Regions from separate parts of the Nocardioides sp. WS12 genome, predicted to be linked through region 3. Evidence: riboswitches for the same ligand, from Rfam matches in the RefSeq annotation. Region 3 holds a riboswitch; each other region holds the start of a gene.

Region 1 (10,135 bases), 2.0 Mb from region 3:
GCGCTGGTCCTCTGGTGCGGCGGTCAGTTCGACCTGCCCGCCCTCGCGGTCGCCTTCACAGCGCTCGCCCTGCTGGCCGTGGGCAGCCGCGCCCTGCACCTCGACGGGTTGTCCGACGTCGCCGACGGCCTCACGTCGTCGTACGACCGGGAACGGTCGCTGGCCGTCATGAAGAGCGGTACGGCGGGCCCGGCCGGTGTCGGAGCGCTGGTGCTCGTCCTCGGCGCGCAGGCCGCCGGGCTGGCCTGGTTCGTGGGCGGGGACGACGGCGTGCGCTCCGCCGTGATCGCGGGCGCGGCCGTGTGCGCCTCCCGCGCAGCGCTCTGGATCACCTGCTCCACCCTCGCGCCGCCGGCAAGGGAGGACGGCCTGGGCGTCACGTTCACTCGCCGGATCCCGGTCGCGGTCACCGTGGTCGGCTGGATCGCTCTCGCAGCGCTGGCCGCCCTCGTCGACCCGGTCCGCGGACCGGTGACCGTTGCGGTCGCTGCCGTCGTGGTCGTCGCGCTCGTCGCCCACACGATCAGGCGGTTCGGTGGTGTCACCGGCGACGTGTTCGGTGCCGGGATCGAACTCGCGCTCGCCGTGCTGCTGGTCGGACTGGCGTCCGGCCTCTAGAGCTTCAGCACCCGGCCCGAGATGACCAGGTGCACCTCGTCGCAGGCCGCCGCGACGCCCTGGTTCACGATGCCGAGAAGGTCGCGGAACAAGCGCCCCGACCGGTGAGCCGGTACGACGCCAAGGCCCACCTCGTTCGTCACCAGGACCACGTCCACCGAGACCTCGGCGAGCGCGGCGGCGAGTTCGCTGACCCGTTCACCGACGACCAGTTCGGCGTCCCCGATCGGTCGCTCCCACAGGTCCGCCTTGTCGGCGATCGTCGTCAGCCAGGTGCCGAGGCAGTCCACGAGCACCGGCGTCGTCGCGGCACGTAGCACACCGGCGACGTCGTTGGTCTCCTCGGTGGTCCACGAATCGGGGCGCCGGACCCGGTGGGCCGTGATCCGCTGGACCCAGTCGGCGTCGTCGTACACGGGACCGGCGGCGACGTAGGTGACCGACGGTGCGGACGCCACGAGGTGCTCGGCGTGCACCGACTTGCCGGAGCGGACTCCCCCGGTGACCAGTACCTTCACGTGCGCCTCCTCAGCCGACAGTGAACGCGACCTTACGGGCCGCGAGGTCTGCGGTGGCAAGAGTGGCCTCGACCTCCTCGCCGAGCGGCAGTGGCTGCGGCGACGTCACCGGCGCCTCGACGCCGACCTCGGCGAGCATCACGACCCCCGACTTCGGGTCGTCGTCGCGCAGGCTGGTGATCACGCCTGCGAACTTCTCGCCGACACGGTCGGACAGCACAGCGGCTTCGAGCAGGTCGAGCACCGAGCGTTCGTAGGAGCCGGCGCGACGGGCGGAGGCCTGGAGCGTCTTCGGCAGATCTGGCAGCGCGGCGGTGACCCATTCCGGGACCGGCCGTCCGGCGCAAATCGCGACACAGACCTCGCCGGTGTAGCGGTCGCCGAGGCGGCGCAACGGAGCCGTGACGTGGGCGTACTCGGCGGCAATCGCGGAGTGCAACGTCAGTTCGGGCAGGTCGCCGTTGAACGCGGCATACCCGCTGCCGCGCAGCAACCGGGTGCACGCCACGACCATCGCCTGGTGCTCGGACTTCGCCGGGTCGAGGGAGCGGATGAACGCGGAATAGTCCGTCGCCTTGGGCCAGTCGATCTTCAGGGCGTGCGCGACGCGCCGCAGTCGGGCGACGTCGCGCGGGTCGGCTGGCGGCAGGGTGCGCAGCATCCCGACCTTGGCGCCCACCATCAGCGACGCGGCCGAAATGCCCGTCAGCAGGGAGATCTGGGCGTTCCACTCCTCCACCGGCAACTGCTTGCGGAAGGCGAGTTCGAAGCCGTCAGCGGTCTCCTCGATCTCCTGCTCGGGCAACGGCAGCGAGATGCCGCCGCGCGCGAGTTCCTGCTGCTGGCGCAGCAGGCCGACCTCCTTGAGCAGGACGAGGACCTCACCAGCCGTTCCGTCATCGAGCGCCGCCTGGGCCTCGACGTACGACAGTCGCGAAGTCGAACGCACCAGCGCCCGCTCGACGTGAACCTTGGTCGGGGTGCCGGCGGCGTCGACGTCGATCGTCCACAGCAACGCGGGCGCGGTCTGGTCGGGCAGCAACGACGCCGCCCCCTCCGAGAGTGCCGGCGGGTGCAGCGGGATGCGGGTACCGGCGCCGTACAGCGTCTCGCCGCGGCGATGGGCCTCCAGGTCGATCGGGTCACCGGGCTTCACGAACGCAGCCACGTCGGCGATCGCGTAGTGCACGACGAAACCACTGGACTCGTTTCCTTGGCCGGCGCGTTCGATGTGCAGCGCCTGGTCGAGATCCATCGAGCCGGCGGGGTCGATCGTGATGAAAGGCAGGTCCGTCCGGTCCAGTTCCGGGAGTACGACGTCCGCCGCTGCCCGTTCGGCAGCGCTGGTCACGTCGGCGGGGAACTCCCCCGGCAACTCCAGTTCCTTGGCGATCTCCTCGAGCCCCTGCGTCAGCGCAGGAGAGCTCGCCTTGACCCGGACCACGACGTTGCTCGGCATGCGGCCGAGACTAGAACACGGGGCGAGGGCCCTATCCTTTCCCGGTGCTGATCCTGCTGCCGCCGAGTGAGGGCAAGTCCGTTCCGACCCGGGGCAAGGCGCTCGACCTCGCGTCGCTCTCCTCGCCCGAATTGACCGCCGCACGCAGCGAGGTGCTCGACGCACTCGTCGCACTGTGCCGGGACGACGCGGACAAGGCGGCCGCGGTGCTCGGCCTCTCACCGGGGCAACTGGACCTGATCGACCGCAACGCCGACCTGGTGGACGCGCCGACGGCCCGCGCGGACCGGATCTACACCGGCGTCCTCTACGACGCCCTCGACCTCGAGACCCTGTCCGCTGCTGCGAAGCGGCGTGCGACCAGCCGCGTGGCTGTGGCGTCCAGCCTCTTCGGGATGGTTCGGCTCGGCGACCGCATTCCGTCGTACCGCCTCTCGGGCGATGCCTCGCTCCCGCTGGTCGGGCCGGTCGCCGCGATCTGGCGCGAAGCGCTGCCGCCGGTGATGACCGCAGCGCTGGGCCGCGGGCTGCTGGTCGACCTGCGCTCGGGGATGTACGCGAACTTCTGGCGTCCCGCGCCCGAGCTCGCTCGCCGGGTCGCGACCGTGCGCGTCCTGCACGAGCACAACGGCACCCGCAAGGTCGTCAGCCACTTCAACAAGGCCACCAAGGGGCGGATCGTCCGCGAACTGCTCGAGGACGGCGCCGACCCGCGCACCCCTGCGGCCCTCGCCGCGACGCTGGAGCGCCTCGGCTGGACTGTCGAGATCGGTGCGCCCGGGAAGACGGGCACGCAGCTCGACGTGGTCGTCAGCGAGCTGTAGCCGTCACTCCCAGGACTACCAGCGGCCGGTGTCGAGCAACGTCCGCCGGCCAGCAGGCAGCGCGTTGAAGAACCGCATCGAGCCCTTCTGCTCCCCCGTGGCCAGATCCTCGTAGAACGAGAGCACCGACACCGCTGCGGGCGAGAGCTCCATGCGGAACAGCGACTCCAGCGGGGCATCGACGGCGTGCGCGACGAGCGTCTTGATGGGCGTCACGTGGCTGACCACGACGACCGTCTTGCCGGCGTGCTTCTTGAGCAGGCGCGCGAGGGCTTCCAGGACGCGGGCCTGCACCGTCAGGAACGACTCCCCGCCCGGCGGCGAGGCGGCCATGTCGGCGAACCATGCCTCCAGCCCGGCCTTGTCCTTCTCGCCGACCTCGGTGAAGGTCATCCCGTCCCAGTCACCGAACTCCATCTCGGCGAAACCGGGCTCCTCCTCGACCGGGAGGCCCAGCTTCGCGGCGATGATCTCGGCGGACTCGCGGGTACGACGAACGGGCGAGGAGACGACGACGCTGATGTGGTCGCGCAGCTCGGTGAGCCACTCGGCTGCTTCGGTGATCTGCGCGCGGCCCTCCGCGGAGAGGGCGGGGTTGTCGCCACCGAGTCCGCCGGAGAACTTGCGGCCGGTCGTATGTGGCGTGACGCCGTGGCGGACCAGGACGAGGGTCGTCGGCGATCCCATTCCGGGCGGGGCGACCGGGGTGGCGGCAGGCGATTCGAGTTCCTCGACCAGCGACTCGGGCTCGTCGGCGATTCCGTCGCCAGCACCGTCGCCAGCACTGTCAGCAACCCGAACCACAGCCGGTTCGATGGCCGCCGTGACACCCGACCGCACACCGTCGAGCGCCTCGTTGGCGAGCCGGTCCGCGTGACCGTTCTGCTCCCGCGGGACCCACGTGTAGACGGTCCCGGCCGGGGCGAGCGCCAGCGCCTCGTCGGCGAGCACCCGCATGTCGGGGTGCTTGATCTTCCAGCGGCCGGCCATCTGCTCGACGACGAGCTTCGAGTCCATCCTGACCTCGACCTTCGCGTCCGGAGTGAACTCCGCAGCGAGCCTGAGGCCCGCGATCAGGCCGGAGTACTCCGCAACGTTGTTGGTCGCGAACCCGATCGTCGTACCGTCTTCGGCCAGGACCTCGCCGGTCACGGCGTCCTTGAGAACGGCGCCGTACGCCGCCGACCCGGGGTTGCCCCGGGAGCCGCCGTCGGCCTCGATGAGGACAGTACGACGACCCGCTCCGGTCACGAGAGACCGCTCTCCGACGTCCGCACCAGGATCCGCTGGCACTCCTGGCACCGCACGACGGTGTCGACGGGGGCGCCCCGGATGACCTGGAGCTCGGCGGCGTCGAGGCGGATCTGGCAACCGCCACAGGCGCGCTGGCGCAGTTCGGAGGCGCCGACGCCGCCCTGGTTGGCGCGCAGCTTCTCGTAGAGCGCGAGCAGGTCGGCCGGGATCTCGGCAACGATGCCGGCGCGAGGGGCGCCCACCGTCGCGGCCTCGGCGTCGAGCTCGGCGCCGCGGGCGTCGCGGGTTGCGGTCAGTTCGCCGAGCCGGGCGTCGATGGTCTCGATCGCGCCGGTGAGCTCGGCCAGCGCGGACTGCGCCTCCTCGAGTTGCTCCATGACTTCGAGCTCCTCGTCCTCCAGCACCGTGATCCGGCGCTCGAGGGTGTCGAGCTCGTGCTGCATCCGCTCGAGGTCCTTGGGGTTGGCGATCGCACCGGAGTCCATCCGGTCGCGGTCGCGCTTGCGGCGCACCTTGACGGTCTCGACGTCGGCGTCAGCCTTGGCCTGCGCCACGGAGAGGTCGTCGACAACGATCCGCTGGTCACGCATCCGGCCGTCGACATCGGAACGCTTGCCGAGCAGTTCGGCGATCTCCGCACCTTCGGCAGGATGGGTGCGCTGGTGGCGGAGTTGATCGATCTGGGCGTCCAGCGCCTGCAGGTCGAGCAGGCGCAATTGGGCGGCGGGGTCGGCCTTCATCGGGTGCTCATCGGTGCGCTCACAGGTGCATTGTCCAAGGGTCGGTGACGATCGTGCTCACCCGGGTCTCCACGGCGTCTCCCAGCGCATCGACGAGGCGTTGTTCGACGACCGGCAACCAGGTCGATTCGGCCGCCCAGTGGGCGATGTCGACCAGGGCCGGTCCGCCCTTCTCGAGGAACTCCGCGGCCGGGTGGTGCCGCAGGTCGCTGGTGACGTAGGCGTCGACATCGAGCCCGGCGACGCGGTCGAGCAGGAAGTCACCGGCCCCACCGCAGACAGCGACGCGCTTGATCGGGCGCTCCGGATCCCCGGCGACCCGCACGCCGTGGGACGTGGCGGGCAGTGCCTTCGCGACCGACTCGGCGAACTCGGTCAGCGTCACCTGCGCAACGGTCCCGATCCGACCAGTACCGGTCGTGGTGAGCCCGTTGTCGGCCAGCTGGACGACGTCGTACGCGGGCTCCTCGTAGGGGTGGGCGGCGAGCATCGCGCGGACCACGGCGGTCCGCAGCGAGCGCGCGAGAACCACCTCGATCCGCACCTCCTCGACGGTCTCGAGGTCACCGATGGTGCCGATCATCGGGTTGGCGCCGTCGAGCGGACGGAACCGCCCCTGGCCCGGCGCACTGGTGAACGAGGCGAAGTCGTAGTCGCCGATCCGGCCGGCGCCGGCCTCGGCGATCGAAGCGCGCACCGGAGCAGCGGCGTCGGCCGGGACGAAGACCGTCAGCTTGTCGACCGGCTCGGAAGACGCCGGGATGATCGGCGTCAGGTCGGTGAGGCCGAGCGCGTGGGCCAGCGCCTCAGACACTCCCCCGACGGCCTGGTCGGCGTTCGTGTGCGCGGTCAGCAGGGCACAGTCGGCCTTCGCGAGGGTGTGCAGCGTGCGGCCCTTGGGCGTGGTCGCGGCGAATCCCGTGACGCCCTTGAGGAACAGCGGGTGGTGCACGACCAGCAGGTCGGCCTTCCACTCGGCCGCTTCTGCCGCGACCGCCGGCGTCGGGTCGACGGCAAAGAGAACCTTCTTCACGGACTGGCCCGGGTCGCCGTACACGAGGCCGACGGCGTCCCAACTGTCCGCGGTCGAGGGCGGGTACCAGCCGTGGATCAGGTCGGTGACGTCCTGGAGCGTGGGCATGACGCTCAGGCTACTGGGGTCGCCGTGGGCACGCAGGTGCGGTGCAGAGCGGGATTGATACCCTGCTCGGGCCAGTCGACCTCCACGGAAGTGCGAACATGTGGAAGTCAGGGAACCCGGTGAGAGTCCGGGACTGACGCGCAGCGGTATGGGTGACGGGCGAAGCACCGGGAAATCGGTACAGCCACTGGATCTTCGGGTCCGGGAAGGCGCTTCGCACCGGAGGATCCCGAGTCCGAAGACCTGCTGGCCCTTGCGACAACCGTCGCGAGGTCACCAAGGAATTTTGCAGGGGCGACGCGACGAGCCCCCGGACCTCGAAGGACCGCACCGCCATGGCCACGAACCGCAGCCGGCCGGACCGCTGCCCGGGGATCGTGCACCCGTGGCTCGCCGCTGACGGCGGTCTCGTCCGGATCCGGATCCCCGGCGGTCGGATCTCCCTGAAGGCGCTGCAGGCGCTGGTTGCCGTGGCCGATGAGTACGGCGACGGGCGGGTGCGGTTGACCGCGCGCGCCAACCTGCAGATCCGCTCGATGCCCGTCGACAGTGCTGCGGGAGACCGACTGGCTGAGCCGGCGCTCGTCGCCCTCGAAGCCACCGGACTGTTGCCCTCGCGAGAGCACGACCGGATCCGCAACGTGCTGGCGTCACCACAGACTGGGATCGCCGGCGGGCGGGCCGACCTCCGTCCCGTCGTGGCCGCACTCGACGGATTGCTGCTCAGCGACCCGTCCCTGGCCGGGCTGCCCGGCCGCTTCCTCTTCACCCTCGATGACGGCCGCGGCGACCTCGCCGACCGGCATCGGGACCTGGGCCTCGTCGCCCTGTCCACCGACTCCGCACAACTGGTCGTCGGGACCTCCTTCGGTCCGGTCGTCCCGCTCGCCGATGCCGCCGACGCGATCGGTGACCTGGCCCGCCTGTTCCTCGCTGCCCGCGGCGAGGGGCCGGACGCGCCCTGGCACGTGACCGAACTTCCCGAACCCCTGATTGACCCGGTCGCGCCCGCGCCCGGCGCCGACATCACCAGCGCACCCCTCGACTTCGGCCCCGTGGCCGGCGGCGAGCACGTGCCGGTGGACGACACCGGCATCGATGCCAGCATGGTCGCTTCCATGCTCGCGTCACGGACCGGCCGGGGCGACCTGGTCGTCGTGACGCCGTGGCACGGTGTGCTGATTCCTGAGGAGAACCGCAATGACTGAGATCGACCTGTCGGGCTTGAGCGCCCTGACGGCACCGCCGCGCCGCTACGAGTACATCGCCGACGGCCCCGCGATCTACGTCGACTCGTTCGCAACCATCCGCCGCGAGTCCGACCTCACCGGCATCCCGGCCGAGGCCGAGAAGGTCGCCGTGCGGATGATCCACGGCAGCGGCCAGACCGACCTCGTGCGCGACCTCGTCGTCCACCCCGGCCTGGTCCCGGCCGCTCGAGCCGCGTTGTCCAACGGTGCACCGATCCTCTGCGACGCCCGCATGGTCGCCATGGGCATCACCGCCGGCCGCCTGCCCGCCGACAACCCGGTGCACTGCTTCCTCACCGACCCCCGCACGCCGGAACTGGCGAAGAAGTGGTCGACCACCCGCACCGCGGCGGCCGTCTCCCTGTGGGAGCCGCTGCTCGAAGGAGCCGTCGTCGCCATCGGCAACGCCCCGACCGCGCTCTTCCACCTGCTCGAGATGATCCTCGACGGCGGTCCCCGCCCGGCCGCGATCGTCGGTTGCCCGGTCGGCTTCATCGGCGCCGCGGAGTCCAAGGACGCGCTCGCCTCCTTCGCCACCGACCACGGCATCGACATCCCGTTCGTCACCGTCCGCGGTCGCCGCGGCGGCTCCGCGATGGCCTCCTCCGCCGTCAACGCACTGGCACAGGAGGAGGAATGACCGCGTCCTTCCACGTCGTCGGGATCGGACCCGGTGACCCCGAACTCATCACCCGCAAGGCCGAGCGCCTGATCGGCGCCGCCAGCGTCGTTGCGTTCCACGCCGGCGTCACCAAGCAGTCGCATGCCCGCCGCATCGCCGCACACCTGATCCCGACCGACGCGATCGAAGAGGAACTGCGCTACCCCGTCACCACCGGCAGCACCGACCACCCCGGCGGGTACGTCGGCGCACTGGCCGACTTCTACGACGAGTGCGAAGCGCGGCTTGCCGCACACCTCGACGCGGGTCGTGACGTCGTACTGCTGGCGGAGGGGGACCCGCTCTTCTACGGCTCCTCGATGTACCTGCTGGACCGGTTCCGCGACCGCTTCGAGACCGAGGTCGTCCCGGGCATCCCGGCCTTCGCCGCCGCGACCGCCGCCATCCCGGCCCCCCTGGTCCGCCAGACCGACGTGCTGACTGTGCTGCCCGGCACCCTGCCCGAGGCCGAGCTCGCCCGCCGCCTGGCCGACACCGACGGCGCCGTGATCATGAAGCTCGGCCGCACGTTCCCCGCCGTCCGATCGGCGCTCGAGCAGGCCGGCCGGCTCGACGGCGCCTGGTACGTCGAACGTGCGTCCCAGCCCGAGCAGCGCTGGCTGCCCGTGGCTGACGTCGACGCGGACTCGGTCCCGTACTTCTCGCTGATCGTCGTGCCCGGTGACTCCGCGCACCGCCCGACGGCGTCACGCCTGCGCTCGTTGGTTGAGGTGCGAGGAGCGCAAGCGACGAGCCTCGAAACCACCGGCGATGTCTCGCTGGTTGAGGTGCGAGGAGCGCAAGCGACGAGCCTCGAAACCTCCGCAGCTCCTGCACCTACTGAACTCCTCGTCATCGGCCTCGGCCCCGGCCCGGACGGCTGGCTCACCCCCGAGGCCAGCGAAGCGCTGGCCGAGGTCGAGCACGTCGTCGGCTACGCGCCGTACGTCAACCGTGTCCCCCAGCGCGCCGGGCTGACCCGCCACGCGTCGGGCAACACCGTCGAAGTGGACCGGGCCCGGTTCGCCCTCGACCTCGCCCTCAAGGGCGAACGCGTCGCTGTCGTCTCGGGCGGCGACGCCGGCGTCTTCGGCATGGCCGCCGCGGTCTTCGAAGCCGCCGCTGATCCGGCTCACCCTGAGCACGCGACCGTTCCCGTGCGGGTCCTTCCCGGCGTCAGCGCGGTCCAGGCCGTGGCCGCTCGTGCGGGTGCTCCGATCGGTGCCGACTTCGCGATCGTCAGCCTGTCGGACCGACTGAAGCCGTGGGCCGTCGTCGAGAAGCGCCTGCGCGCGATCGCCGACGCCGACCTCGTCCTCGGCATCTACAACCCCGCGTCGCGCTCGCGTCGCGAGCAGGTCGTGGAGACGCAGAAGATCCTGCTCGAGCACCGCTCCCCCGACACCGTCGTCATCGTCGGCCGCGACGTCGGTCGCTCCGAGGAGTCGATCGTCGTGACGACCCTGGGCGAGCTCGACACCGACTCCATCGACATGAAGTGCCTGCTGATCATCGGCGCCTCCTCCACCCGCGTGGAGCCCAACGGCTCGGTCTGGACCCCCCGATGGGTGGAGTGAACATCACCGTCGTCGGTATCGGCGCGGACGGCTGGGACGGTCTCGTTCCGTCGTCCCGTGCTCTCGTCGAAGCCGCCGAGGTGCTGTTCGGCG
Region 2 (10,135 bases), 2.0 Mb from region 3:
GCGCCCTTGTAGCCGTGGCGCTGCATCGCGCCGATCCAGCGCGGGTTGACGACGCGGGCCCGGAAGACGCGGTTGGTCTCCTCCTGAAGCGTGCGCGTGCGGACCGCATCGGGGGTGGTCGAGTCGCCGACGTACGCCTTCGGATTGGTGCCCGACAGCGCACGCACGGTGGCGACCATGCCGCCGTGGTACTGGAAGTAGTCGTCGCTGTCCGCGATGTCGTGTTCGCGGGTGTCGATGTTCTTGGCGGCGACCTTGATCCGCTTGTAGTTGCTGCGCATGTCCTCCGCAGCGGGCACCCCGTCGAGGCCGCGGCCGTAGGCGAAGCCGCCCCACGCCGTGTAGACCTCGGCGAGGTCGGCGTCGTCGCGCCAGGTGCCGGACTCGACGGCCTGCAGGATGCCGGCGCCGTACGACCCCGGCTTGGAGCCGAAGATCCGCGTCGTCGAACGGCGCTCGTCCCCGTGCTCGGCCAGGTCGGCCTGCGCGTGGGCGCGGACGAAGTTCTTGTCGGCCGGCTCATCGAGAGCGGCAACCAGCTTCACTGCGTCGTCCAGCATCGCGACCACGTGCGGGAACGCGTCCCGGAAGAACCCGGAGATCCGAACCGTGACGTCGATGCGCGGACGCCCCAGCTCCTCCAGCGGTACGACGACCAGGTTGGTCACGCGACGCGAGGCCTCGTCCCACTCGGGCCGGACGCCCAGCAGGGAAAGGACTTCGGCGATGTCGTCGCCGGAGGTGCGCATGGCCGACGTACCCCAGACCGACAGGCCGACCGACTCGGGATAGGAACCCTCGTCGTCGAGGTAGCGCTGGATCAGCGAGTCGGCCATCGCCTGGCCGGTCTGCCACGCCAGGCGCGACGGGACCGCTCGCGGGTCGACGGTGTAGAAGTTGCGGCCGGTCGGCAGCACGTTGACCAGGCCGCGCAGCGGCGAACCGGACGGACCGGCCGGCACGAAGCCGCCGTTGAGGGCGTGCAGGGTGTTGTCGAGTTCGTCGGTGGTGCGGGCGAGCCGCGGGACGACCTCGGTCGCAGCGAACGTCAGGACCTGACGGACCTCCGGCGAGGCGGTCAGTTCCTCGACCCGGGCCGGGTCCCAGCCCGCCTTGTCCATTGCCTCGACGAGTTCGCGGGCCTCGGCCTCGACCCGGTCGACGTCCGTGGTGGGTGCGTCGACGGCCAGCCCGAGGGCGGACCGCAGCCCGGGCACCGACTGGGCCTGTCCGCCCCACACCTGCGAAGCGCGCAGGATCGCGAGCACCAGGTTGACCCGGGCCTCGCCTTCCGGCGCCTGACCCAGGATGTGCAGGCCGTCGCGGATCTGGGAGTCCTTGATCTCGCACAGCCAGCCGTCGACGTGCAGCAGGAAGTCGTCGAACTGCTCGTCGTCCGGGCGCTCCTCGAGGCCGAGGTCGCGGTGCATCTCAGCGGCGTGCATGAGCTGCCAGATCTCGCCACGGATGGCCGCGAGCTTGCCCGGGTCCATCGCGGAGATCTTGTCGTACTCCTCGAGCAGGCCCTCGAGTCGCGCGATGTCGCCGTAACTCTCGGCACGCGCCATCGGCGGCACCAGGTGGTCGATGATCGTCGCGTGCGCGCGGCGCTTGGCCTGCGCGCCCTCGCCCGGGTCGTTGACGAGGAACGGGTAGATCAGCGGCATGCTGCCGATCGCCGCGTCCGTCGCGCAGGACGCCGACAGGGCGGCGTTCTTGCCCGGCAGCCACTCCATCGAGCCGTGCTTGCCGAGGTGGACGACCGCGTGGGCGCCGAAACCGTGCTGGACCCAGCGGTACGCCGCCAGGTAGTGGTGGCTCGGAGCCAGGTCCGGGTCGTGGTAGATCGCGACGGGGTTCTCGCCGAAGCCGCGGGGCGGCTGGATCATCAGCACGATGTTGCCGGCCTGCAGCGTGGCGAGCACGATCTCGCCCGCGTCGTTGATGAACAGCGAGCCCGGGGACTCGCCCCAGGCCTCGACCATCGCGTCGCGCAGGTCGGCCGGGACGTCGGTGGTCCAGGCGTCGTAGTCGGCCTTGGTGATCCGCACGTGCGCGTCGGTCAACTGCGCCTGCGTCAGCCACTCCTCGTCCTGCCCACCCGCCGCGATGAGGGCGTGAATGAGGGCATCACCGGCTTCGGTCTCCGCCTCGGTGATTGAGGTGCGAGCGCAGCGAGCCTCGAAATCCCCGAGTACGCGGGTCACGACATTGTCCGACCCCAGGTCGTAGCCCGCATCCCTCAGCCGAAGCAGCAGGCGGACGGTCGACACCGGGGTGTCGAGGCCGACGGCGTTGCCGATGCGGGCGTGCTTGGTCGGGTAGGCGCTGAGCATCAGCGCGAGCTTCTTCTCGTTCTGCGGCACCGAGCGGAGGCGGGCGTAGTTCACCGCGAGGCCGGCGACCCGGGCCGAGCGCTCCGCGTCCGCGACGTACGACGGCAGGCCGGCCGGGTCGTTGGGGTCGATCTCCTTGAAGGAGAACGGCACGGTGCTGATCCGGCCGTCGAACTCGGGGATGGCGACCTGGTTGGCGTAGTCGAGCGGCGTGACGCCGTCGTCGGAGGCCTCCCACTCCTCGCGGCTGCTGGTCAGGCACAGGCCCTGCAGGACCGGCACGTCGAGCGCAGCGATCCGCTCCACGTCCCACGTCTCGTCGTCGCCACCGGCGCTGACAGCAGCGGGCGTGCTGCCACCGGCAGCCAGCACCGTGACGACCAGCGCGTCGAGGTCACCCAGGGCCGTGAACAACTCGTCCGGCGCCGCGCGCAGCGAACCCGCGAACACCGGCACGCCGATGGCATCACCCGTCGCGTCGATCGCGTCACACAGCGCGTGCACGAAGTCCGTGTTCCCGCTCGCGTGGTGCGCCCGGTAGAACAGCACCCCCACCTTCGCGAGGTGCCCGGTGGTTGAGGTGCGAGCGTCAGCGAGCCTCGAAACCTCCGGGCGCTCGAGGATCCCCCACGCCGGAATCACCTCTGGCGCCTCGAACCCCTCACCGGTCAGCAACACGGTGTCGGAGAGGAAGGCGTGCAACTGCGCCAGGTTCCGCGGGCCACCCTCGGCGAGGTAGCGGTGCGCCTCAGCGGCGACACCGACCGGGACCGTCGAGGTCTCCATCAGTTCCGCGCTCGGCGTGAGCTCGCCGCCGAGCACCACGAGCGGACGCCCGGTGCCGCGCAACGCGGCCAGCTCGGCGTCGTACTGCTGCGGGGAGCCGAGCAGGCGCAGGACGACCAGGTCGGCACCCTCGGCCAGCGCGACCAGATCAGCAAGGTCCGAGCGGTTGGGGTTGCCCCAGCCGTAGTCGCCGCCGCTCGATCGGGCAGAGAGCAGGTCGGTGTCGGACGTGGACAGGAGTGCGATGCGCACAGGTTCCTCCTCGGGGTTCGCGCCCCTCGATCGGTGGCTGATGTCCGCGACCAGTGTCTGGCTCACCCGTGCCGATCTGCTCAGCTGGGATCACAGTGGCGGAACCGCCCCGGTCTCGCACCGGGTTCCTGTGCCACGGACATGTGGGTGCTCAGCCTACGGTGGTCCCGTGGTCACACAGCAGTCGCCCGGCATCCAGGTCGCGGTACACGGACACCCGAACGCAGACACCCTCCTCTTGTGGCATCCGGCGGTGCGGTCCGACCCCGACGCCGTGGCGGCGCTCGCCAGCCGGATCGCCACCCGCGGGAAGGTTCGTGTCGTCGTACCGACGTGGGCCGACGGAGGCGATCTGCTGCGTTCGGTTCGCTATGCCCGCGAGTCCTCGGTGCACCCGCCGGACGGCCTCTCGGTCGTCGGGTACGGCGACGCCGGCATCGCCGCGCTGAGCCTCGCCCTGAACCAGCGGCGCCTCGGTATCGGCCTGGTCCGCGCGACCTGCGTCGACGGCGGACCCGACCTGACCGACCCGATCAGTGGTCAGCCGCTCGTCCCCGCAGCAGCGCCGGTGACGACCGAGATCGACGTCATCGACTCGGCCGACGCCGCGGTGTCCGCCTGGGCAGGCGAGACCGTCGCCGCCTGGCAGGCTGCCGGCTGGACTGCCTCGCTCGTCCCGACCGCTCAGTTCACCTGGCGGTTCAACCCGTCCCAGTAGGGCGCGCGCAGCTTGAACTTCTGCAACTTGCCGGTCGCCGTGCGGGCCAGTTCGTCGCGGAACTCCACCGACGTCGGTGACTTGTAGCCAGCCAGCCGGTCCTTGCACCAGCGGATCAGTTCGGCCTCCATCTCGGGGCCCGCGGTGGCGTCGGCGGTCAGGACCACGAGCGCCTTGATCGTCTCGCCCCACTTCTCGCTGGGGACGCCGATCACTGCGACCTCGGCCACGGCCGGGTGGGAGAACAGCGTGTCCTCGACCTCGATCGACGTGACGTTCTCGCCGCCGGTGATGATCACGTCCTTCTTGCGATCCGCGATCGTCAGGTAGCCGTCGTCGCCGAGGTAGCCGCCGTCACCGGTGTGGAACCAGTCGTCCTTCAGCGCGGCCGCCGACTCCTCCGGCTGCTCCCAGTACCCCTCGAGCACGACGTTCGACCGGGCCAGCACCTCGCCCGCGCCCTCCTCGGACTCATCGGTCTTCAGCCGGACGCCCAGGGCCGGAGCACCCGCACGCGTCAGCTTCGCCGCGCGCTCCGGTGCCGTCAGGTCGTCCCATTCGGCGCGGGTGCGGTTGAAGGTCAGCAGCGGCGAGGTCTCGGTGAGGCCGTAGATCTGGATGAACTCCCAGCCGAGATCCTCCTCGACCCGCACGACGGTCTTCGTCGGCGGCGGGGCACCGGCCATGATGATCCGCACCCGGTCCCGGCCGGGGATCTCGCCCTCCCACGTCTGCGCCGCCTCGAGTACGGCGGCCGCGACCGCCGGAGCGGCACACATCACCGTGACACCGTGATCACGGACCCGGCGCAGGATCTCGGCACCGTCGATCTTGCGCAGCACGATGTGCTGGGCACCGATACCGGTCATCGCGAACGGCATCCCCCAGCCGTTCGCGTGGAACATGGGCAGCGTGTGCAGGTAGACGTCACGGTCGTTGAGCTGCGCGTGCAGTCCGAAGGTGAGCGCGTTGATCCAGATGTTGCGGTGGGTGATCTGGACGCCCTTGGGTCGTGCCGTCGTACCGGAGGTGTAGTTGATGGTGGCCGTCGCCCCTTCGTCGTACTCCCACGGCTGCGGCTCTGCGCCCTCGGCCGCGTAGAGCGCATCGTCGTCGCCGATCACGAACTTCTGCTCGCACTTCACGTCAGCGAGCGACTCCTCCAGTTCGGGGTCGATGTAGAGGACCCGCGCCCCGGAGTGTTCGACGATGTACTGCACCTCGTCGGGACTCAGCCGGAAGTTCACCGGCACCAGCACCCGGCCCCAACCGCTCACGCCGTAGAACGATGTCAGCAGCCGACTGCTGTTGTGGCTGACGATCGCGACGCGGTCACCGACGCCGATGCCGAGTTCGTCGAGCTTCGCGGCCTGGCGACGCGCGAGCGCTCCGACCTGCGCATAGGTCAGCTCGCCGAGACTGGCCGCGGGCTGGTCGGGCTCGTCCACGACGCCGATCCGATCGCCGTAGACCGCCGTTGCGCGGTCGAGGAAGTCGTTGACGCTGAACGGGACGAACACAGGTGCCTCCTGGCGACAGGGATGTGACGACGCCCACCCTAGGAGAAACGACCCGGTCACCGCTGCCCTCCGACCGGGCAGGTCGCCCAGCGGCTGCCGATACGCGCTGAGCGGTTCGCCCCTGCCCGACACCGGGATCCACTACCGTGCCGCCATGTACCTCGAACTGGTCAGCGACCAGCACCGGCGCCGCTTCCGGCGCGTCCTGCTGACCTGGCTCGCCACCTTCTGCACCTGCGGGTACCTGCTTCCCTGGGCCGTCGCCACCACCCGCGGCAAGGCGAACGCCGACGCCATCGGAGTCATGAACTTCGCGCTGGGCTGGACCGTCGTCGGCTGGTTCGTGGCACTCGGCATGGCCAGCAAGGGGCACGGGCTCGCCGGCCTGCGGATCACGGAGTGACACGGGTCGTACTGGTGGGCGCAGAACTTGTGGGCGCAGAGGGGATCGAACCCCCGACCATCCGCGTGTAAGGCGGACGCTCTACCGCTGAGCTATACGCCCCAGAAGCCGCATCAGCGTAGCGAAGGCGCCCCCTCAGGCCCGAAACGGCGGCCTCCGTCACTCCCCCACGGCGCGCGCAAGCTTCGCCGCCACCGCGGCCACCGCCGCCCGCAACTCCGGCCCGCCCTCGACCGTGAAGTCGAAGGGCATCCCCGCCAGCCACTCGCCTGCGTACATCGTCGGGTTGTTGGTGCTGCCCACGACGACACAGCGCGATTCGTCCAACGGCTCGATCCGGCCCATCGTCGGCCGCAGCCAGGGCACCACCTCAGAGGCGGGGGCGTGGAACACGACCCTGGTGTCGTGGTCCCACCCCGAAGCGAGGTTCTCCTCGAGGACAGCCACCGGATCGAGCCCCTCGGGCGTCTCGAAGGTCCGGGTGCCTTTCCCCACCGACGTCACCCGGTCGATCCGATAGGTGCGTACGGCGTCGGCGTGGTGGGCGAAGCAGAGCAGGTACCAGCGCCCGTAGCGCACCACCACCGACCACGGGTCCACCTCGAAGGTGTGACTGTTCCCGGCCGCACTGCGATAGCCGATCCGCACCTGTCGCTGCTCGCCCACGGCTTCGACCAGTGCGCTGGTCACCTCAGGATCGGGCTTCGCCCAGGGGGCGGGTACGGCGCGCGCGTGCTCGCGCATCGTTGCGGCCTGCCGTCCCACGTGGACCGGCAGGGCACGGATGATCTTCCCCAGACCGGAGCCCACGGGATCCTCGTTGTCCGCGGCGGCATGGCGGCCGTCGAGGACCGCCATCACCAGTCCGAGCGCCTCGGCAGCGCTGAAGACCAGGGGCGGCAGCCGCACTCCGCGTCCGAGCCGGTAGCCGCCGTACGGCCCCCGGACGGACTCGACCGGGATGCCGGCCTCGCGCAGGATGGCGACGTAGCGACGTGCCGCCCGATCGGTCACCCCCAGTCGCTCGGCAAGCTGGTCAGCGGTACACCCCGGTCGGGCCTGCAGGATCTCCAGCGTCCTCAGCGCTCGCGCGGTCGGACTGATCTCGCTCATCGGAACACCCTGACAGCGCTGGGAACAATCCGGAAGGGGAATGTCCGGAACCCTTCGTAGGCTGGTGCCGAACCCCCTTGAGAAGGAGAACTGACATGGACATCGTGCTCATCGCCGGCATGTGGCTCGACGGATCGGCCTGGGACGCCGTCGTGCCCGAGCTGGAGAAGCTCGGCCACCGCCCGATCCCGCTGACCCTGCCCGGACAGGGTGACGGCAACGCCGACGCGACGTACGACGACCAGGTGGCCGCTGTCGTCGCGGCCGTCGACGCCGCCGACGGCCCGGCCCTGGTGGTCGGCCACTCGGCTGCCTGCGCCCTGGCGTGGGCCGCTGTGGACACGCGGCCGGAGCAGGTCGCCCACGTCGCGCTGATCGGCGGCATGCCCCGTCAGGACGGCGAGAAGTACTTCGGCTTCTTCGAGCCCGTGGACGGCGTCGTACCGTTCCCCGGCTGGGAGCCGTTCGCAGGCCCCGACTCCGACGACATCCCCGACGACATGAAGGCCACGGTCGCCGCGGGTGCGATCGCCGTCCCGGCCGCCATCACCCAGGGCATCGTCCGCCTCACCGACGAGCGCCGCTACGACGTGCCCGTGACACTGGTCTGCCCGGAGTTCTCGCCCGCCGAGGCGAAGGAGTGGCTCGAGTCCGGCGACATCCCCGCCCTCACCAAGGCCACCCGCCTCGACTTCGCCGACATCGACTCCGGCCACTGGCCGATGTTCACCAAGCCCGCCGAACTGGCGGGCATCCTGGCGAACTGCACCGAGCGAATCTGACGCCGGAGGTTTCGAGGCTCGCTGCGCTCGCACCTCAACCACCGGGAGGCTCGCTGCGCTCGCACCTCAACCACCGGGAGGCTCGCTGCGCTCGCACCAGGAGGCTTGCCGCCAGACCAAGGCGAGCCCTACGAAAGCCAACTGCGGGGCTGGCAGCGTGTCGAGAGCCGTCCACCGGCGAGCTTGCTCGCCCGCATCTTCGGCGAAGACACGCTCAGCCAAAAATGAGCTGAACCGCCGGAGTCTCGGGTCTCCAGCGGTTCAACAAGGTGAACTCTAACGGCCGTTTCCGGCGGTTCCAACCCATCGCGGCAAATTTCGTTGAAAATGATCCGAAATGACTACGCGAACAGTCCGGATGGCCTACTCGCCGGCGGCGTTGCGCAGCGCGACGAGCAGATCGTCGAGGTTTCGGGCGTCCGGATTGCGGTGATGGACGGCCCAGCTGAGGCGCCCGTCCTTGTCCACGACGTACGACGACCGCTGCGGAGAACCGGCGGCGTCGTCGAAGACGCCGTACGCGCGAGCGACCTCACCATGGGGCCAGAAGTCGCTCAGCAGGCCGAAGTTCAGGCCGTCGGAGTCGCTGAACGCGCGCAGCGCGTAGACCGGGTCGCAGGAGATCGCGAGGATCTCGGTGTCGAAGGTGAGGAACTCGTCGAGCCGGGCCCGGATGCCGCCCATCTCCCCCGTGCACACGCCGCTGAAGGCGTACGGGTAGAAGACCAGCGCCACCGCCTTCTTCCCGCGGTACGACGCCAGGGAGATGTCCTGGCCGAACTGGTCGCGCAGCGTGAAGTCGGGGGCGAGGCCACCGAGCGCGATGCCCTCCGCGGCGGGCGGAGAGCCATCTGCCGAGGGCCTCACTCCTGGGACTCGTGCGCGGCCAGCTCCCGCTTCAGCACCTTGCCGGTGGCGTTGCGGGGCAGCTCGTCGAGGAACACGATCTCGCGCGGGACCTTGTAGCGGGCGAGGTTCGCCTTCACCATGTCCTTGAGTTCGTCGACCGTGACCGGCTCCGTGTCGGGGACGCGGACCACGAACGCCTTGAGCCGCTTGCCGAATTCGGCGTCCTCGACCCCGATCGCGGCCACCTCGGCCACGCGGTCGTGACCGGCCAGGCAGTCCTCGACCTCCTTGGGGAAGACGTTCTCGCCACCGGAGACGATCATCTCGTCGTCGCGGCCTTCGACGTACAGGCGACCCTCGGTGTCGAAGCGGCCGACGTCACCGGAGGACATCAGGCCCTGGATGATCTCCTTGCCGCCGCCACCGGTGTAGCCCTCGATCTGCAGGTCGTTGCCGACGAAGATCCGGCCGGACTGCCCGGTCGGGACGTCGTTTCCGTCGGCGTCGAAGATCCGGACGACGGTGGCGTGCGGCAGCCGCCCGGCGGTGCCGGGGGCCTCACGGAGGTCCTGGGGCGAGGCGATCGAGGCCCACGCGATCTCGGTCGATCCGTAGATGGAGTACAGGTTCTCGCCGTACCGATCCATCCACTGCGTGGGCAGGTCACCGGGCAGGGCGGAGCCCGAGGAGGCCACGGCCTTGAGGTTCGGGAGCGGGTACTGGTCGAGCGTGGCCTCGGGCAGCGCGAGGATCCGCTGCAGCATCACGGGGATGACGGCGAACGAGTCGCAGTCCTCGTCGCGCAGGACCTTCAGGGCGCTCTCGGGGTCGAACTTACGGGTCAGCACGAGTGTGGTGCCGAGCATCATCGCGAGTTGGTAGTGCGCGAAGCCCCAGGTGTGGAACAGCGGGGCGGCGACGTGGCACTTCCAGCCGCTGCGCAGCGGCATCCGCGACAGGATCGAGACGGCGGCGGGGATGCCGCCTTGCGGACGGGGCGCACCCTTCGGCGTACCGGTCGTGCCGGAGGTCAGGATGATCGTGCGGCCGCTGCGACCCGACGGGGTCAGGTCAGCGGTGTCGCCGGCCGCGGTACGGGCGGCGATCATGCCGTCGAGGCTGTCGTCGCCGGGCTCTCCGTCGGTCCAGCCCAGGACGCTGTCCTCGATGTCGGCGCCGGCGAGCAGTTGGGTGAACTCCTCGTCATGGATGACGACCCGCGGCTTCTCACGTGCAAGCACGTCAGCCAGCTGCGGGCCGGCGAACGCGGTGTTGAGGTAGAGGACGTCGGCGCCAAGCTTGCTGACGGCGATCGAGGCCTCAATGAATCCGCGGTGATTGCGGCACATCACGGCCACGCCGTCGCCCGACTTCAC
Region 3 (10,135 bases):
GCTTCCACTGGGTGCACGCGAACCTGGCGGCGCTGGACCCGATCGAGGCACGTGAGTTCGTGGTCGACGCGTGGCGGATGGTGGTACCGCAGAAGGTCGCGCGGGCCTACGACCTCACCCATCCCGAGGGACCGGGCGAACCGCCGGACTCGTGAGTCAGGTCCACTAGCCTCGACAGAGACCGGAACACTCGAGTTCCGCTGAAGGAGTCACCGTGAACGTCGTCGTCTGGATCGTCTCGGGCCTGCTGGCCGCCCTCTTCCTCATGGCCGGCACCATGAAGCTGGCCAAGTCCAAGGAGCAGATCCTCGCTGACCCGAAGATGGGCTGGGCGGAGGACTTCTCCCCAGGCATGCTCAAGGTCATCGGTGCAGCAGAGGTCGCCGGCGGACTCGGTCTCATCCTGCCGGGCGCCTTTGACATCGCCACCTGGCTCGTCCCGGCCGCGGCGATCGGCCTGGCCGTGACGATGGCCGGTGCAGCGCTGACCCACGCTCGCCGCAGTGAATGGTCGAGCGCCGTGTTCACCGTGGTCCTGCTGGCCCTCGCCGTCTTCGTCGCGATCGAACGGATCGGCCCCCAGGCCTTCTGATCGATCGACGTCTCATGCCCGCCGCCGTCTTTGCCCACGTCAGGGACGCGATCCTGCTCGAGCTGGCCCTGTACGGGTGCCTGGCCCGCTGGATCATCCGGCGTCCCGCCGTACCCAGGGGCGCGACGCCGATCGGCTACGCCCAACTGGTCGGCCCGATGCTGTGGCTGTGGATCTTCGGCTCCGCGACCGAGGCGGTCGTGGTCGAGGTGGTGCTGCGCCAGATCGACACCGGGTGGGCCGAGGCGATCCGGCTGCCGTTCCTGGTCGTCGGGATCTGGGGCGTGCTCTGGATGCTCGGCCTGATGGCGTCGTACCGGATGCGTCCGCACCTGCTGACCGACGACACGTTGCGCATCCGCAACAGCGCACGGACCTGGGTCGACGTACCCCTCGCTGCGATCGCCAGCACCCAGTCGGCGGAGCACGAACTGCCTGGCATCGTGAAGTCGGTGCACCTCGATGGCGGCCTGCTCCTCGTGGGCGTCGGCAGCCGCACCAACCTCGAGTTGAAGCTCACCGAAAGCACCGTGCTGCGGACGTCGAAGGGCGACGTCACCGCCGACCGTGTCGACCTCTGGGTCGACGACCCGCGGGGGGTCGCCGCTCAGCTCAGGGCCGGGCTGGCAGCACCACGCTGACGACCAGGCCGCCCTCGGGGCGTGGCGTCAGGGTGAGCGTGCCGTCGTGCGCGTTCACGATGCTCTGGACGATGGCCAGCCCGAGGCCGATGCCGGCGTGATCGGTGCGGATCCGCTGATTCCCGCGCTGGAACGGCTCGACGAGGGTCGCCACCAGTTGCGGCGTCAGCGTCTCGCCCGTGCTCTCGACCGTGAGTACGACGCCCGCGGGATGAGCACCGGTCCGTACCCACACCGCTCCGTCGGCGGGCAGGTTGTGCACGATCGCGTTGTGGACGAGGTTCGTCGTCATCTGCAGGAGGAGGGCCTGCGAGCCGGTGGTCAGCGCCTGGTCGCCGGACGTCTCGATGGTGAGACCGCGCTTCTCGGCCAGCGGGAGCAGCGTCTCCGTTGCTTCTTCGGCAGCGAGTGACAGGTCGACGACGCCGCGCGCGAAGGCCTGCCGGTCGGCGCGGCTGAGCAACAGCAGCGCCTCGGTGAGGTCGATGGCGCGCGCGTTGACGTGGTGCAACCGGTCGATGAGTTCGTCGACGTTGCGGGTCGGCTCGTTGCGGGCGACCTCGAGCAGGGTCTGCGTGATCGTCAGGGGCGTGCGCAGTTCGTGCGAGGCGTTGGCGGCGAACCGCTGTTGCTCGGCGACGTGCGCCTCGAGGCGCGCGAGCATCGCGTCGAAGTCGTCGGCCAGTTGGCGGAACTCGTCGTTGCGCCCCTCCATCTCGATCCGGTGGGAGAGCGAGCCGGTGGTGGCCTGGCGGGTGGCGCGGGTGATCCGGTTCAGCGGTGCGAGCATGCGTCCCGCCAGGAACCAACCCCCGACAAGACCGAAGACGAGCAGGAAGGACATCGCCTGGATCGCCCGCGGGGTGAAGGCCTTCTGGAGATCGGTACGCGACGGCCCGAACGACGGCTGGAACGCGGCCTGGTCCGGCACGTAGCGCAGGAGGAACACCCAGACGGTGGCGAGCAGCAGGCCGCCCGCGACCATCAGGAAGCCCGCGTAGCTGAGGGTGAGCTTGAGGCGGACGCTCGGGCCCCACGGCCGCCTAGCCACGGTCCGCCACGTCCTCGATGCGGTACCCGACACCCGGCACCGTCGCGATCAGCCACGGTTCACCGAGCCGCTTGCGCAGGGAGGACACCGTGATCCGCACGGCATTGGTGAACGGGTCGGCGTTCTCGTCCCATGCCCGCTCCAGCAGCTCCTCGGCACTGATCACACCCCCGTCGGCACCGACGAGCACCTCGAGTACGGCGAACTGCTTGCGCGTGAGCGCGACGTACCGACCGTCGCGGTAGACCTCGCGCCGGAACGGATCGAGGCGCAGACCGGCGATCTCGCTGACGGGCGGCCGGTTGTGGGCGCGCCGGCGGTCGAGCGCCCGGAGCCGGAGCACCAGCTCGCGCAGGTCGAACGGCTTGGTGAGGTAGTCGTCGGCGCCGAGCTCGAACCCGGTGGCCTTGTCGTCGAGCCGGTCGGCCGCAGTGAGCATCAGGATCGGCATCCCGCTTCCCGACGCGACGATCCGCTGGGCGACCTCATCGCCCGACGGACCGGGGATGTCGCGGTCGAGCACGGCGATGTCGTAGGTGTTGATGCTGAGCAGTTCCAGCGCCGTGTCACCGTCGCCGGCGATGTCGGCCGCGATCGCCTCCAGCCGCAGGCCATCGCGGATGGCAACGGCAAGCAGGGGTTCGTCCTCGACGATCAGCACGCGCATGGCAATGCCGATGCTACGAGTCCCCGCATATCGCCGGCATATCGAAAACCCGATACGCCCCGGCAACGCCGCCTTGCCTTGGCTGGACCCATGACCTACGCCAAGACAGTCGCGATCGGGACGATCGTGCTCTTCGCAGCGATCGCGGTTCCGCTGAGCCAGCAGGTGCTGGGCTCCACCGCTTCCACGATCACGACACCGTTCGACGCCTTCCTCGGTGGCAACAGTGGTGCCCTGGGTGAGGACGGCGGTGAGCTCCCCGATGGCGTCACCGTCTTCGACGACACCTACCCGGCCGTGGCCAACCTCGACTCCGACCTCCTGCAGGCGCTCCGCGATGCGGCCGACGACGCCGCCGCCAGCGGCATCACCTTCCAGGTCAACAGCGGCTGGCGCTCCGAGGCCTACCAGGAGAAGCTGCTCGACGATGCCGTCGCCGAGTACGGCTCCCGCGAGGAGGCGGCCCGCTGGGTCGCCACCCCCGAGACCTCGGCCCACGTCTCCGGTGACGCCGTCGACATCTCCCAGGGCGAGGCCACGAGCTGGCTGGCACGGCACGGATCGTCGTACGGCCTCTGTCAGATCTATCGCAACGAACCCTGGCACTTCGAGCTGCGGACCGAAGCGACCCGGATCGGGTGCCCGCGCCCGTACGCCGACCCGACCGAGGACCCGAGGTTGCAGCAGTGAGGGTCCACGGCGTGCAGGACATCCTGGGTACGGCGACGGGTATCGCCGTCGGTGCTGTGGCCCTGGTTCCCCTTGCCCTGCTGGGGATCTGGGCACTGGCCCGGCTGCGCATCTCCGCTGGTGCGCCGCCGGCGCGGGCCTGGCGCAGGTCGCTCGCCGAGGTCGGACTCGTGTACGGAACGGTGCCGTGGGTGTGGATGACGATGCTGCCCGGCAACCAGGCGGGACTGGTCACGGGAGCGGTGAGTCTGGAGCCGTTCCGCGACCTCGAGACGATGTCCGACATCCAGGTGGTCGGCAACCTCGTGCTGCTGTCGGCGCTGGGCTTCTTCGCCCCGCTGCGGTTCCGGGCGCTGGCGTCGCTGCCGCGGATCGTCGTGCTCGCGGCCTTCTCTTCGGCAGCGATCGAGACCGCCCAGTTCGTGCTCAGACTGGACCGGGTCTCGTCGGTGGACGACGTCCTCCTCAACACCGCCGGCGCAGCCGTGGCCGCCGTACTGTCGTGGCCCTGGTGGGGACCGGACAGCCCGGACCTCCCCCACCCGACCACGGATCGGCAAACGCGCGCGTCGTCCGTCTGCTTGGATGCGGGAGAAGTCCACTCCGAGCGATGAGGAAGTCATGTCAGCGGACAAGAAGCAGCAGCGCAAGGAGCAACTCACCCTGCTCAAGGAACTGGCCAAGGGCGCGCGGAAGGACCCCAAGGGCGCTGCGATCTTCTTCCGGGACATCATCAAGGAGAAGATCTCGAAGAAGCGCTGAGACCCGGCGCCGGGCGCTGGCGCGACGCCCGCGGCAGTTCGAACGGTGACGCCGTCCCGTCACTGAAGGCGTCGGTCAGGGCAGGTACGTCGTCCGGGTGAACCCGCCCGAACCACCGGTCGTCCGGTTGTACGACGACCACCGGGGCCTGGTTGCACGGGAACATGCACCCGGTCTGGGTGACGAGCACGTCGTCGTCACCCAGTCCGCGGGCCCGGAGTTCGGCGTCGATCGCTGCGCTCGTGTCGGCTGATCCCCTGGCCGCGCAGCGCGGTCCCCGGCAGACCAGGACGTGGTGCCGGTGACCTGGGACCGCTTCCCAGCCCGGCGAGGTGAGCGTGTCCTGCGACTGTGCGTCGCGCCCCTGGATCTCGACGTCCGCATCCGGGTGGGTGGTCAGCCAGAACGCGACCACCCGGGTCAGCCAGGACCGGGCCGGTGCGGTGCCACCGACCGGCACCCGGGTGACCCGGATGCGGCGCTCACCGGCGGCGTGGAGGCGATCCAGTTCGGCCGCCAGGGACGGGGAAGCCCCCTGGAGGTAGGCATGGGTCGCGCCGACGGCCTCCGCCAGTTCGGCCAGTTCCCGGTCCCGAGCCGCCGCATCGACGGCCATCGCAACGAGCACGAGCGGCGTCGACGGCCCGGTCATCCCGGTCATGCGCTGTCCCGGTGGTGCCACACGACGTGCAGCCGCCCCGACTCCGGGTGCGGGCCGACGGACGTCTGCACGCCGTAGACCTGCTGGATCGTGGCCGGCGTCAGCACGTCGGCCGCGGCACCCGACGCCACGACCGCGCCGTCCTGGAGCAGCACCAGCTGGTCGCAGAACGCGGCCGCGAGGTCGAGGTCGTGCAGCGCCGCGATCACCGTGAGCCCCAACCGCCGTACCGTGGTGAGGAAGTCGATCTGGTGGCCCAGGTCGAGGTGGTTGGTCGGCTCGTCGAGGATCAGGATCTCGGGTTCCTGCGCCAGCGCCCGGGCGAGTTGCACCCGCTGGCGCTCGCCGCCGGACAGGGTCTGCCATCGGCGGTCCAGCAGGTCGCCGACCTCGGCCAGCCGGATGGCCCGGTCGATCGCGTCCCGACCCTCGGTGCGGGACGCGGGCCAGCGGCCGCGGTGCGGGATCCGCCCGAGCTCGATCACCTGGCGGACCTGCAGGTCGAGCCCGGTGACGGAGTGCTGTTCGAGCACCGCCACCCGGCGTGCCCGGTCCCGTGCGTTCAGGCGATGCAGGCTCTGCTCACCGAGGTGCACCTCGCCGGCGTCCGGGCGACACAGCCCGGCAAGGATATGCAGCAGGGACGTCTTGCCTGAGCCGTTCGGCCCGAGCAGGCCGGTGACGGTGCCGGGCGAGCACTCGAGGGACACGTCCTTGAGGATCGTCCGCTCGGGGACGCCCCACGTGATCTCCGCGGCCCTCATCGCGCCCGCTCCCGTCGCAGGAGTACGGCGAACACGGGTGCACCGAGCACGGCCGTGACCACGCCGATCGGGATCTCCTGGCCGTCGATGATCGAGCGGGCCGCCGTATCGGCCCACACCAGCAGGATCGCTCCGACCAACGCACTCAACGGCAGCAGCCGACGGTGGCTCGGTCCGACGAGGAGCCGCACGACGTGAGGCACGACGAGTCCGACGAACCCGATGGCGCCGGTGTAGGCGACGAGGCTGGCGGTCACCAGCGCCGTACCCGTGAGCAGGATCCAGCGGGTCCGGTTCACCGCGACCCCGAGCGAGTTGGCCGCCGACTCACCGAAGGCGAAGGCGTCGAGGTCCGAGGTGAAGGCGAGGACGGCGACGGACGCCACCACGGCGACGACGAGCAGCAGGATCGCCGAGTCCCAACGGAGGCCGGCCAGCGATCCCATCGTCCAGGCCAGCACGCGGCGGGCGGCGTCGTGGTCGCCGCTCATGATCGTGACGAAGGACGTGTACGCCGCGCACACCTGCCCGATCGCCACACCCGCCAGCACCGTGCGGGCCGGCGGCAGGTCGCCTGCCCGCCCGGTCGCGAGCAGCAGGACCGCGGCGAGGGCGCCGAGGGCGCCGAGGAACGAACCGAGGGTGAGCATCGTGGTGGCGAGCAGGCCGCCGACCGAGACACCGAGCACCAGCACGCTGACGGCACCGACGGCCGCGCCGCCGGAGATGCCCAGCAGGTAGGGATCCGCGAGGTCGTTGCGGGTGAGTGACTGCAGCACCACACCGACGAGCGCCAGCGCCGCGCCCGTGGCCGCGGCACCGAGGACCCGGGGCATCCGCAACTGCCACACGATCTGGTCGTCGAGCAGGGAGACGTCCCCGCCGAAGCCCGAGCGCTGGGCGATGACCTCGAGCACCGTCGAGGTCGGGATCGGGACCGACCCGATCCCCACGCCCATCACCACGCTGACCACCAGCACACCGACGAGCAGCGCGCCCAGGCTGATCACGCGCAGGCCACCGGTCGCGCCGAGCCCGAGGGCCCGGCGCGACGAAAGCGCCACGGACATCAGCGCTTCAATTCCTCGAGCTGCCCGGCGACGTTGACGGCGCCATCAGCGAGCCGCACTCCCGGCGTGGTCTCCGAGAACGGCAAGGCGACGAATGCCCCGGCCTTCACGGCACGCATCGTGCTGAGCACGGGATCATTCTTGAGGTAGGCGATCTTCTCCTTCGCCGTCGACCACGAGGCGTCGGCCAGGACGATCACGTCGGGGTCGGCCGCAATGACCTTCTCCCACGCGACATCGGTCCAGCCGTGCGGGATGTCCGCGAACACGTTGGTCGCGCCGACCGCATCCAGGATCAGCTGCGGGCCGCCCTCCCCGGTGCCGACGTACGGCGTCTTGTCGCCCGAGTCGTACCAGAACACGTCGACGCCAGCGCCGGGCTTCTCGGCCGCGAGTTCCTCGAGCACCGCCGCTTGCTCGGTGCGGATCGTCTCGGCCCGCTTCGGGACGCCGAACGCCTTCGCCACCAGGTCGATCTCGTCCCAGACGGTCTCGAACGTGGTGCCACCGACGGGCTTCGCGTCGCCGTCGCCGCACCCGAAGAGCGAGGTCATCGACGCGATGCCCAGGTCCTCCAGCTGCTTCTGCGAACCAGCGGCCTCGTCGTCGTACGCACTGATGTAGGAGCCGTAGACGAAGTCCGGCTTGGCGCTGATGACGGTCTCGTGGTCGGGGTACTGCTCGGAGAGGACCGGCACCGCGTCGTAGGCCTCCTTCCACTTCGCGGGGACGGCGTCATCGATGTACGCCGTTCCTGCGAGCTGGTCCTCGACGCCGAGAGCGAGCGCGACCTCGGTCGCGCCCTGGTTCATCGTGATCGCCCGGGTGGGCCTGGCGTCGAGGGTGGAGGTGAAGCCACAGGTGGTGACCTCGACCGGGTACCCATCCGTGGTGGACGACGCCTTCTCCTCGGACGGAGCGCCCGCGCAGGCGGTGAGCACCGAGGTGAGCACCGTCAGGAGCGAGACGGAGGCAAGGGTCGCCAGGGGTCGGGAAATGCGCATCATGAGTTCTCATCTCATGTCGAGACCTTTGTCGCGAGGCCTGTTGGACAGATCACGCGGACGTTGTCGCCCACGGCCAGCAGGTCTTCGGACTCGGGATCATCCAGACGAAGCGCCTTCCCGGATCGCATTGATCCAGTGGCAAAGTGCCTCGCCCGTCACCCTCACCGCTGCGCGTCAGTCCCGGATTCTCACCGGGTTCCCTGACTCCCTTCGGAGTACGACTGGCGCTGCGAACTTAGCAGGGCCAACTCAGGCAACCCTCAGTCGCACGTCACTCGTGTGCGTCGTACCAACCATTTTCGGGGCGGTATCAGCCGAGGTGCCCCGAATTTGGTTGGTACGACGCCCGGCAGGTTCGGTTCACAGCTCCTCCGGCAAGCCGAAGCGCTCGAACATCTCGGGCCCGAAGGTGAGCATCTCGGCGACCAGCCCACCCTCGACCCGCAGCACGTCCAGGGCCAGCGCTTCGTAGGTCGTGGCGCCGGGCGAACGGTGGTACGCCGCCACGGCCGGCTGGCCGTTCGCCGTCGTGATCAGGCACCGGAACGCGGTCGGCTCCAGCTTGTCGAGCCCGCCGTCGATCCAGGTCTGGACGACCGCTGCGCGACCGACCCACACGCCGACCTGCGGCGGCATCGCGAACCTCACGTCGTCGCGCAGGAGGTCCGCCAACCCGTCGAGGTCGAGGTTCTCGAGATGCTCGACGTACCTCGACACCAGGGTCTGCTCCGCCTCGCTCAACCCTTGCCCCGCGCGGGCACTCCAGTCGAGCCGACCATCCGGCAGGTGCTGGCGCATCGTGGCCCGGGCCCGCGCGAGCGCGCTGTTGGCCGAGGCCAGCGTGAGTTCAAGGGCGTCGGCCGTCTGCTGGGCCGGCCAGCCGAGCACGTCGCGCAGGATGAGTACGGCGCGCTGCCGTGCGGGCAGGTGCTGCACGGCCACGATGAACGCCAGTTCGATGGTCTCCCGGGCCACGACCTGGGTGTACGGGTCGTCCGGCTGGCCATCGGGCCACGGCTGCAGGTAGAGCACCTCCGTGCCCGTCCCGCCCACGCCGTGCAGATCGGCCGGCACGGGCGTACGGTCACGCCTCTTCTCGATGAAGTCCAGGCAGGCGTTGGTCGCGATCCGGTACAGCCAGGTGCGCAACGACGCCCGCCCCTGGAAGGACTCCCGCTTCGCCCACGCGCGAAGGAAGGTCTCCTGCGTGAGGTCCTGCGCGTCGTCGTACGACGCAAGCATGCGGTAGCAGTGGACCAGCAGTTCGCGTCGAAAGCGTTCGGTGAGCAACGCGAACCGACCACCGTCATCGGTGCGCGCTGCCTGCATGAACTCGGCTTCATCGGCGCCGATCGGCCCGGTCGGGGTTGGTGCGGTTGTCTCCACGGTTCACTCCTGTGGTCGCTTGAACTGTCGCAGGTAACGACGGTCGAGCTGCGGAGAAGTGATCGGTCCGCTACCTGCCGCGTACGCACCTGATCGCGGTGTCGCGGTGGCCGACACGGTCCACCGCAGTGACCTTGAAACAGGTGCGGCTGGGGCTTCGAACGCGACTGACGGACGTCTGGGTGAGGTGGAGCCACCTCGCGCTTGCCATCCACGGCGCGGAGTTGGAGCCCAGGCGGTAGCGAACGACGTAGTGGCTGATGCCGTAGGTGTCCGTTGCGCGGTAACGGAAGAGAAGCCGGTCGAACCGCGACGTGTCGATGGAGGCGCGGGTCAGGACCGGAGGCTCCCCGTCGATGGTGGTGCACCTGCTCGTCGACCACGAGGACAGGTTGCCAACTCGGTCCCTGCCGCGGACCTGGAAACAGGCTGTCTGCTCGTCACGGAAGGTCCGGGTCATTGAAGTCTGCGTGTAGCGGGAGACCATCGACCACGCCGACCAGGCACCGGCCGGCGTAGCGGTGCGCCACCGCACGTCGTACGAGGCGACGCCGGACGGAGCGACCTCGCCGCTGCGGACCGGGTCGGAGTACCTCCAGCCGACGCTCACGGCGCGTCGGCCGTCGACGCCACGCACGTAGCGAGCCGAACCGCTGCTGGAGACCAGCCGCGGTGCCGTTCGATCGGGAGTGAGTAGCGGCGGGACCGTCACCCAGTCCAGGTCGGTACGGGTGAGTCGCCCGAACGCGTCCGTCCACACCAGCGTATGGCTCCCCGCGTCGTCCGCGACCACGTGCACCACCCCTTGTCCGATCTCACGCGTGACATGCGTCGAGGAGAAGTC

Evidence for each region. Region 3 has a riboswitch for cobalamin ahead of HRC28_RS02960 (ABC transporter substrate-binding protein). Riboswitches for the same ligand answer to the same signal wherever they lie in the genome.
Region 1: linked by a shared signal. The riboswitch ahead of HRC28_RS18390 (nitrite reductase) and the one ahead of HRC28_RS02960 (ABC transporter substrate-binding protein) in region 3 are both predicted to bind cobalamin.
Region 2: linked by a shared signal. The riboswitch ahead of cobN (cobaltochelatase subunit CobN) and the one ahead of HRC28_RS02960 (ABC transporter substrate-binding protein) in region 3 are both predicted to bind cobalamin.

What each region holds. Positions count from the first base shown of each region.
Region 1 covers NZ_CP053928.1:3,795,311-3,805,445, forward strand. Annotated here, with positions in the region: gene HRC28_RS18355 (adenosylcobinamide-GDP ribazoletransferase) at 1-618, shown strand, start outside; gene cobU (bifunctional adenosylcobinamide kinase/adenosylcobinamide-phosphate guanylyltransferase) at 615-1,136, opposite strand; gene HRC28_RS18365 (RNB domain-containing ribonuclease) at 1,147-2,595, opposite strand; gene yaaA (peroxide stress protein YaaA) at 2,640-3,419, shown strand; gene HRC28_RS18375 (bifunctional RNase H/acid phosphatase) at 3,435-4,670, opposite strand; gene HRC28_RS18380 (C4-type zinc ribbon domain-containing protein) at 4,667-5,413, opposite strand; gene HRC28_RS18385 (Nif3-like dinuclear metal center hexameric protein) at 5,433-6,554, opposite strand; cobalamin riboswitch at 6,610-6,820, shown strand; gene HRC28_RS18390 (nitrite reductase) at 6,890-7,762, shown strand; gene HRC28_RS18395 (precorrin-8X methylmutase) at 7,755-8,444, shown strand; gene cobJ (precorrin-3B C(17)-methyltransferase) at 8,441-10,042, shown strand; gene cbiE (precorrin-6y C5,15-methyltransferase (decarboxylating) subunit CbiE) at 10,030-10,135, shown strand, end outside.
Region 2 covers NZ_CP053928.1:3,830,041-3,840,175, forward strand. Annotated here, with positions in the region: gene cobN (cobaltochelatase subunit CobN) at 1-3,374, opposite strand, end outside; cobalamin riboswitch at 3,405-3,559, opposite strand; gene HRC28_RS18530 (hypothetical protein) at 3,544-4,092, shown strand; gene HRC28_RS18535 (AMP-binding protein) at 4,059-5,612, opposite strand; gene HRC28_RS18540 (superinfection immunity protein) at 5,767-6,015, shown strand; tRNA gene HRC28_RS18545 (tRNA-Val) at 6,046-6,117, opposite strand; gene HRC28_RS18550 (WYL domain-containing protein) at 6,175-7,128, opposite strand; gene HRC28_RS18555 (alpha/beta hydrolase) at 7,224-7,910, shown strand; gene HRC28_RS18560 (peroxiredoxin) at 8,274-8,777, opposite strand; gene HRC28_RS18565 (AMP-binding protein) at 8,774-10,135, opposite strand, start outside.
Region 3 covers NZ_CP053928.1:663,214-673,348, reverse strand. Annotated here, with positions in the region: gene HRC28_RS03015 (MmcQ/YjbR family DNA-binding protein) at 1-155, shown strand, start outside; gene HRC28_RS03010 (DoxX family protein) at 215-592, shown strand; gene HRC28_RS03005 (hypothetical protein) at 607-1,233, shown strand; gene HRC28_RS03000 (HAMP domain-containing sensor histidine kinase) at 1,205-2,284, opposite strand; gene HRC28_RS02995 (response regulator transcription factor) at 2,277-2,951, opposite strand; gene HRC28_RS02990 (M15 family metallopeptidase) at 3,042-3,641, shown strand; gene HRC28_RS02985 (VanZ family protein) at 3,638-4,255, shown strand; gene HRC28_RS02980 (hypothetical protein) at 4,263-4,403, shown strand; gene HRC28_RS02975 ((2Fe-2S) ferredoxin domain-containing protein) at 4,375-5,064, opposite strand; gene HRC28_RS02970 (ABC transporter ATP-binding protein) at 5,061-5,828, opposite strand; gene HRC28_RS02965 (iron chelate uptake ABC transporter family permease subunit) at 5,825-6,898, opposite strand; gene HRC28_RS02960 (ABC transporter substrate-binding protein) at 6,898-7,905, opposite strand; cobalamin riboswitch at 7,963-8,146, opposite strand; gene HRC28_RS02955 (RNA polymerase subunit sigma-70) at 8,266-9,291, opposite strand; gene HRC28_RS02950 (hypothetical protein) at 9,362-10,135, opposite strand, start outside.